2 regions of the Priestia sp. P1_B12_1 genome follow, and region 1 is predicted to be linked to the other one. Evidence: predicted binding sites of a transcription regulator. Region 1 holds the regulator's gene; the other holds the start of a gene.
The links. The regulator NrdR, encoded in region 1, represses ribonucleotide reductase genes. The targets are predictions, from matches to a motif close to AACACNATATATNGTGTT.
Positions count from the first base shown of each region.

Region 2: the regulator NrdR is predicted to act here: its motif matches at 1,828-1,845, upstream of AC1D0Y_RS03550 (vitamin B12-dependent ribonucleotide reductase).

Region 1 covers NZ_JBFTZR010000001.1:945,346-949,780, reverse strand. Annotated here, with positions in the region: gene AC1D0Y_RS04955 (glyceraldehyde-3-phosphate dehydrogenase) at 1-858, shown strand, start outside; gene speD (adenosylmethionine decarboxylase) at 1,281-1,661, shown strand; gene AC1D0Y_RS04945 (cytosolic protein) at 1,755-2,141, shown strand; gene nrdR (transcriptional regulator NrdR) at 2,385-2,846, shown strand; gene AC1D0Y_RS04935 (replication initiation and membrane attachment family protein) at 2,919-4,346, shown strand; gene dnaI (primosomal protein DnaI) at 4,379-4,435, shown strand, end outside.
Region 2 covers NZ_JBFTZR010000001.1:681,428-685,862, reverse strand. Annotated here, with positions in the region: gene gcvPB (aminomethyl-transferring glycine dehydrogenase subunit GcvPB) at 1-152, shown strand, start outside; gene AC1D0Y_RS03560 (rhodanese-like domain-containing protein) at 197-580, opposite strand; gene AC1D0Y_RS03555 (lipoate--protein ligase family protein) at 811-1,644, shown strand; gene AC1D0Y_RS03550 (vitamin B12-dependent ribonucleotide reductase) at 1,957-4,435, shown strand, end outside.

The DNA.
Region 1 (4,435 bases):
AAATGTGATGATGATGCGCTAATTGTTAACGGTAAAAGAATTCAGCTATTAAATTCACGTGATCCGCTGAATTTGCCTTGGAAAGAGCTTGGGATTGATTTAGTTGTTGAAGCAACGGGGAAATTTAATTCAAGAGAAAAAGCGCAGTTACATATTGAAGCAGGTGCGAAAAAAGTTGTGTTAACGGCACCGGGTAAACAAGAAGATATTACCATTGTGATGGGCGTAAACGAACGAGAGTTTGATGTGAATCAGCATAACATTATTTCTAATGCCTCTTGTACGACAAATTGTCTAGCTCCAGTTGTCAAGGTACTAGACGAAGCGTTCACAATTGAAAACGGTTTAATGACGACCGTTCATGCATATACAAATGATCAAAAGAATATCGATAATCCGCATAAAGATTTGCGAAGAGCCCGTGCGTGTGCTCAATCAATTATTCCTACAACAACTGGAGCAGCCAAGGCACTTTCATTAGTTCTTCCACATTTAAAAGGAAAGCTTCATGGGATGGCGCTTCGTGTACCAACGCCGAACGTATCGCTTGTCGATTTAGTTGTGGATGTAAGGAAACCTGTGACGATGGAAGATGTTAATTTAGCGTTTATTAAAGCTGCTGAAGGGCCATTAAAGAATATTTTAAATTTAACAATGGAACCACTCGTATCAATTGACTTTAATACAAATCCCCATTCAGCTATTGTAGATGGACTATCCACGATCGTAATGGAAGACCATAAAATTAAAGTGTTAGCTTGGTACGATAACGAGTGGGGCTACTCTCAGCGCGTAGTCGATTTGGTAAGATATATTGCTGCAGAAATGCGTAATGGATCAAAAATAAGAGTAAGCTAAGAAAGCTATTGATTGCTTTTAAAAAAACAGGGAGCTATCGCCCTGTTTTTTTTGTTTTTATTCAAAAGAATAGGGAAAAGCAATAAGATAAGCATGCAAAGGGGTGTTTAATTTCCTCAATTTTAATAAAAAATTAATAGTCGTTTAGAAGCTTTTACACACTGTTTCACGAGAATACAGGGGTAATTTGTATAGGTCTATCTGCAAGAACAATCTTTAATAAAATCAAAACACGTATTGCAAAATAAATGTAAACAAAGTATACTATGTTTCGTGAACTTCTTGTGTACCTTTCGGTGATGTGGCTACTTAAAGGGTTAGGACCTCTTTGGACTAACTTTCCCCCGTGGTAGTTAACATGCTATATGGCGAAAGAACTTCATGTTTAACGATTAAAAATTGTTAAAGGGGGAAATATCATTATGGAAACAATGGGTCGTCATGTCATCTCAGAATTATGGGGATGCGATTTCGATAAGTTAAATGATATTGATTATATTGAAAAAACGTTTGTTGATGCAGCTTTAAAATCTGGTGCGGAAGTTCGCGAAGTAGCGTTCCATAAATTTGCACCTCAAGGTGTAAGTGGCGTTGTTATTATTTCAGAATCACATTTAACGATTCACAGCTTCCCAGAGCATGGTTATGCAAGTATCGATGTTTATACTTGTGGTCATTTAGATCCTACAATCGCAGCAGATTATATTGCAGATGCTCTAAGTGCACAGACACGTGAAACAATTGAATTGCCACGTGGAATGGGTCCTGTTCAGGTAAAACAAACTAAAGCGAATGCACTTTAATAGTGTCGATTGATTACGTAAGTTAAGAGGTGTATTACACACCTCTTTTTAGTATATAAATTTTTAATACGCAAAAACAAAGGGGATAACAACATGGGGGTAGTACAAGCAGTTAAATCTTTATTTTCTAATCATGTAGAAACAAGCGATCACCATTCAGATCCGACTCTAAAAACGCATTATTACAAAACAACGGCCGGGAATGCATTTAAGCAAGTTCATGAAATGTTGAAGCGCATGCAAGGGATAGAGATACTTGCTGCATATGAAGAGCGAGGAGAAATTAGCTTAAACGTTGTAAAAGGAAGAAAAGCTTTTGTTGTGATTACCATTATTAACGTACGTCCTCTTGAAACCGCTATCGATTTTTCTGCTACAACAGAATCAAAAGTGGTGCCGGTTGATTTTGGTTTTAGTAAAGAACTCGTACGTACGCTTTATAAGAGCTTTGATCAAAAACTTATTCCTCTTTCTTCGTAAGTTCCTTGTCATTTTTGAATTTCAGGAAATAAAATGGGGAAATTCCTTTTCCTTTACTTGTATTCAAGCCTTGTTTTCTATAAGATGGAATAAAGCAAATCCTTTAATACAGCATCGTGTTTGTTAAAGGAAATGATGATAAAAATCATAATGAATGGCGAATAGCCGGCTAACATAGATGGAAATTAACTTATATAAGAGAAAATAAAAAGAAAAACAAGGTTTATTATTGGAGCTGAGAATATGAAGTGCCCATCCTGTCATTACAATGGAACGAGAGTGCTGGACTCGCGCCCTGTAGAAGAAGGCCGCTCTATTCGTAGAAGACGTGAATGCGAAGAGTGTCACTATCGTTTTACAACTTTTGAGAAAGTAGAAGAACTTCCGTTAATTGTTGTAAAAAAAGATGGAGCGAGAGAAGAGTTCAGCAAAGACAAAATCCTTCGAGGGTTAATTAAGGCGTGTGAAAAACGCCAAGTAAGCTTAAAACAATTAGAAGATACCGTACACGATATTGAAACAGAGCTGCGCAGTCAGGGTACATCAGAGGTGCAGTCAGATGTGGTAGGAGAAATGGTGATGGAGCGATTAGCTGCTATCGATGAAGTCTCTTATGTTCGATTTGCTTCTGTATACCGACAATTTAAAGACATCAATGTATTTATTGATGAATTAAAAGATTTAATTAAGAAGGAACGACTGTAAAAGAGCTATTGAAGTATTCTTTAGGCTCTTTTTTTGTCATTTCTATTACTTTAAAAGTAGGTAGGGAACGACATGAAAGAACAACATTGGAAAGAAATGATACCGGTCGATCGTTATGTTGTTCGTTCGAACGGCATACTGCAGGAATACGACCGAAAGATTTTAACCATGCTCTATCAGCCGTTGGTGGGTACGACCTGCTTTGGTCTGTATATGACGCTATGGAGCGAGCTGGAACAAGACCGTTTATGGGGGAAAGAGTCTACACATCATCATCTAATGTCAATGATGCAAATTAATTTGAAAGCTATTTACCATGATCGGTTAAAATTAGAAGGCATTGGTTTGTTAAAAACATATATTAAGGAAGAAGATGATGTTCGTGTGTTCATTTATGAGCTCATTCCTCCTCTTACGCCCCATCAGTTTTTTAACGACGGTGTGTTAAATGTATATTTATATAACCGACTTGGAAAATCCATCTTTCAAAAAGTGAAAAATTATTTTTCGGATTCACTCGTCGATGACCAATCGTTTAAAGATGTCACGCATTCATTTAACGATGTATTTAAATCAGTTAAAGCAACAGAGCTGGCTCCAAGTTTTCAGTCTGAAAGCAAGGATGTATTTTCTCCTGATGCTCAAACGGACTTTGTGGATTCCTCCAAACGCGCTTCTATTGAGATGAGCCCGGATTCCTTTGATTTTGATTTATTTTTAGCAGGTCTAACAGATTCAATGATTTCGAAAAGGTCCATTACATCTAAAGTAAAACAAGCGATTGAAAAACTAGCTTTTTTATACGGTATCGATCCTCTTCAAATGAAAAATGTGGTGCTCGATTCGCTAAATGAGAACGATCAAGTTGATATTGAATTGCTTAGAAAAGCAGCACAGTCCTTTTACCAATTTGAAAATGGAGAAGCACTTCCAAATCTAAGCGAACAAATTCAGCCGCCTATGCTTCGTACCATGCAGGAAAAGCAGCCGCAGACAAAGGAAGAGCAGCTTATTCAACAGCTTGAAGTGACTTCTCCTCGACAGCTTTTGATCGAGTTTTCCGGGGGAGCAGAGCCTTCAAAAGCAGATTTGCAAATGATTGAAGAAGTGATGTTTAACCAAAAACTTTCACCAGGGGTAGTAAATGTTCTGATTTACTATGTTATGCTAAGATCCGATATGAAATTGTCTAAGAGCTATGTAGAGAAAATTGCTGGACACTGGGCGCGCAAAAAGGTCCAAACTGTTCAAGATGCCATGAATTTAGCTAAAAATGAACAGAAAGAATATCAGAATTGGACTGAAGCAAAGCAAAATAAAAAAACGGCTGGACGAAAGATTGTGCGTAAAGAAATGGTGCCAGAGTGGCTGAGCGATGAAGAAAAAGAAGAGAAAAAGCAGCCTTCAAAAGAAGTGGACGGATTTGAAGAAGAAAAACGAAAGCTACAAGAAGAGCTCAAGCAGTTAGATCAAGAGCTAAAACAAAAGCATAAAGAATAAAAAGCAGGTATGATAGAGACGAGGTGAAAAAGATGAAGCCTATCAATGATTCACTAAATCAGTTAGTGAACAAAAAGGATTTTAAAGCA
Region 2 (4,435 bases), 260 kb from region 1:
CGATGATTCAAATTGCAAAAGAAGCAGAAGAAACGCCTGAAGTCGTACAGGAAGCTCCGCATACAACGGTTGTGAAGCGCCTTGACGAAACGCTCGCAGCGAGAAAGCCAGTTCTTCGCTATCAGAAAGAACAGGCTGTTCAAAACGTCTAACAAAAAACCTCGCCCAAAGGCGAGGTTTTTCTATATACATACCATTATTTTTTCTTTTTCACTTTACCGTTCCACATTTTGAAGCCGCCTTTTAAATCATAGATTTCTTGAACACCGTGGCGACGAAGCATTTGTGCTGCGCGTCCTGTGCGCATTCCGCTTTGACAATAGATGTAGACAGGCTGATCTGGACGGAATTCTTTAATGCGCATACGGAACTGTGAAAGAGGAATATTTCGTGCGCCTAAAATATGTCCGTTTTCGAATTCATTCGGCTCACGGATATCAACTAGCTGTGCCTTGCGGTAGCCGCTGCGGAATTCTTCTTCAGTTAACGTTTTCATAATGCGACGTTGGACAAAGAACATAACGACAGAGTATATGATGATTACTCCAAGTAAAATGAGTACTGCTGTAATTGGTGACATGCTGATTCTTCCTTTCTTCGACAAAATCCATACTCTTATTATATAAGTGAATGAAATTAGAAGTAAAGCGATTTTGCCTTGAATCTAGCGGATTTCTTCCCGGAAATGAAAAAACTACCACATTTGAATTCACAGTTTTATGTTGCTCTTTGCTTTTCCTTAGCTCAATCTTTTGGTAGACTAAAAAACGGATTTATTTTTTATATTACATATAGCTGAGGATGAGGTAGATGAAAGCAAAGTGGAGATTTATTGATTCCAACAACCGTTCGCCTTATTACAATATGGCGTTAGATGAAGCGTTATTAGAATGGCATAGTAAAGGAGAAATTCCACCTACGATTCGTTTTTACGGATGGAACCCTCCAACGCTGTCAATCGGTTATTTTCAAAAAGCTGAAAAAGAAATTAACTTTGATAAAGTAAAAGAATTAGGACTGGGCTTTGTAAGACGTCCAACGGGCGGCAGGGGCGTGCTTCATGATGAAGAGCTTACTTACAGCGTAATTGTATCTGAAGAGTATCCTAACATGCCTAAGACAGTTACAGAGGCATATCGCGTAATCTCTGAAGGTTTACTGGAAGGATTTCGTTCGTTAGGGCTCGAGGCTTATTTTGCTATTCCTCGTTCAGAAGAAGAAAAAAATAGCTTAAAAAACCCTCGTTCGTCCGTGTGCTTTGATGCTCCTTCTTGGTATGAACTAGTTGTAGAGGGCCGCAAAATTGCTGGGAGTGCCCAAACTAGACAAAAAGGAGTTATTCTACAGCACGGCTCTATTCTGTTAGAGATTGATGAAGATAAATTATTCAGCGTGTTTAATTATCCAAATGATCGTGTGAAAGAAAGAATGCAGCGCGCATTTCGTTCCAAAGCGGTAGCCATCAATGCAATTGCGGGCCGCAAAATCTCTATTGAAGAAGCAAAAGAAGCGTTTTATAAAGGATTTGCTTCTGCTCTTGATATCGATTTAGAACCGTATACACTGTCTGAAGAAGAGGAAGCATATGTAGAAGAACTAGCGCGCACAAAGTACGGATCGGATGAATGGAACTTTAAGCGCTAAACGGATGCCCATGGGAAATAGATAAAAGTGCAACTTCTTATAAGTTGCACTTTTTATTGGGATTTTTAGAAACAATGCTTGGCTAATAGAATACATAGAGAAGAAAAGTCAAACACTTTTTTTACGAAAAAAAAAATATTTCACTTGACACCCTTCTATATGTAGATGTTTGGAGAAGTGTCAAATACTATATATTGAATTCGTCCAAGCCGTGTGGTAAGTTATTGATAGTTGATTGAAAAACTCTATTTCCTTTAAAAGGAAATAGAGTTAATAAATTTATAGATGTTCGATAGGTAAGGAGTTGTGAGAATGACTGTTTTGTTAAATCAAAAAGTGAATATGAATGTTGAAAAGCTCAATTCAGATATTGAACGCTTTCCGCAAGTACATCCGATTACACCGGATATGAAGTTGACTCATAAAGGTGTTTCAAGATTGGTAATGTTAGACCGCTATGCGTTTAAGGATACGGAAAAATTAACGTTATCAGAAGGAGATTTTGTTGTTCTAACCGTAAAGGAAGATCCAAAATTTCCAGCACGAGGACTTGGCTATGTGGAAAGCATTAATTTTGAGCAAAAAACCGCTGTTGTCAAGGTAGAAGATGAGTTTAGAGGAGCTTTATCGCCTGAAGAAGCAGAAAACGGATTAATTACTCGTTCTTTAGATGTCATTGAAAAACCTCTAGAAGTCTTTTATGAGCAAATTGCAAAACGTAATGCAACAGGCTTAGCTTCTGTGGAAAGAACAGAAGAAAAGCGCAAAGAGTGGTTTGAAAAGTTCTATCAAGAGCTTGTTCAGCTAAACTTTGTACCAGCTGGCCGCGTTCTTTACGGTGCAGGTGCTGATACGGACGTAACGTACTTCAACTGTTATGTAATGCCTTATGTAAAAGATTCACGTGAAGGTATTTCAGAACACCGCAAACAAGTAATGGAAATTATGAGCCGTGGAGGCGGTGTTGGAACGAATGGTTCAACTCTTCGCCCGCGCAACACGCTGGCTCGCGGTGTAAACGGCAAATCATCTGGTTCGGTTTCATGGTTAGATGATATTGCTAAACTGACGCATCTTGTTGAACAAGGTGGGTCGCGCAGGGGCGCCCAAATGATCATGCTTGCCGACTGGCATCCTGACATTGTAGAGTTTATTATTTCTAAAATGCAAAATCCTCGCATTTTACGTTTCTTAATTGAAAACACAAATGACGAAATGATTAAAAAACATGCGCAAGATAAATTGAAGTTCACGCCGCTAACAGAGTCTGAAGAAGCGATGTATCAAGGAATCATTAACTATAAACAAATTCCTGGTCTTGGTGGATTCAGTGAAAAAATCATCAAAGATGCAGAAGAAAAGCTGCAAACAGGCGGAACGTACAGCGTTCATAACTCAGAGTTTTTAACAGGAGCAAACATTTCTGTATGCTTAACAAAAGATTTCATGGATGCTGTTGAAAACGATGGAGAATACGAACTTCGCTTCCCAGACGTAGAAAGCTATTCAAAAGAAGAAATGGCTAACTACAATGAAAACTGGCACGAAGTAGGCGACGTGCGCGAATGGGCAAAACAAGGAAACAAAGTTCGTACGTACCGTACTATCCGTGCAAAAGAGCTATGGAACTTAATTAACATCTGTGCAACGTACTCAGCTGAACCAGGCATTTTCTTCTTCGACAATGCTAATGACATGACAAATGCTCAAGCATATGGTCAGCACGTTGTTGCAACAAATCCATGTGGTGAACAACCACTTGCACCATTCTCTGTCTGCAACTTAGCTGCTGTTAACTTAGCGCAAATGGCAGATAAAGAAACGAAAACTGTTAATTTTGAAAAGTTACGTCAAACGGTTGAAACAGGCGTTAGAATGCAAGATAACGTTATTGATGCAACTCCTTATTTCTTAGAAGAAAACCAAAAGCAAGCGCTTGGCGAACGCCGCGTTGGCCTTGGTGTAATGGGTCTTCACGATCTTCTTATTTATTGTGAGACAGAGTACGGCTCTGACAAAGGCAATGAGTTAGTAGATAAAGTGTTTGAAACAATTGCAACGACGGCTTACCGCGCGTCTGTAGAGCTTGGAAAAGAAAAAGGAAGCTTCCCGTTCTTAGTGGGTGAAACAGATGCTGAAACGGCTTCTTTACGTGAAGCATTTACAAATACAGGCTTCATGAAAAAAATGCCTGAAGATATTCGTCAAAACATTAAAGAGAACGGTATCCGAAACTCTCATTTATTAACAGTAGCGCCAACAGGCAGTACTGGAACAATGGTTGGAGTATCAACGGGTCTTGAACCTTATTTCTCATTCTCATACTTCCGAAGCGGCCGTTTAGGTAAATTTATTGAAGTAAAAGCTGATATCGTTCAAGAGTATTTAGATCAGCATCCAGAAGCAGATCCAAACAATCTTCCTGAATGGTTCATTTCAGCTATGGAACTTGCACCACAAGCTCACGCGGACGTGCAATGTGTGATTCAGCGCTGGATTGACAGTTCAATTAGTAAAACAGTAAACGCTCCTCGCGGTTACACAGTAGAGCAAGTTCAAAAAGTGTACGAGCGTCTGTATAAAGGCGGAGCAAAAGGCGGTACGGTGTACGTAGACGGCAGCCGTGATGCACAAGTCTTAACGCTAAAAGCAGAAGAAAATACGTTTGATGAAGAAATTGAAGCGCCAAAAGAAGAAACGAAACCGCACGTTGTGTTAGTTGATACAATTAATGAAATTCGTTCAACTGATGTAACAATCGGTTCTGAAGTAGGTAATACTTGTCCGGTTT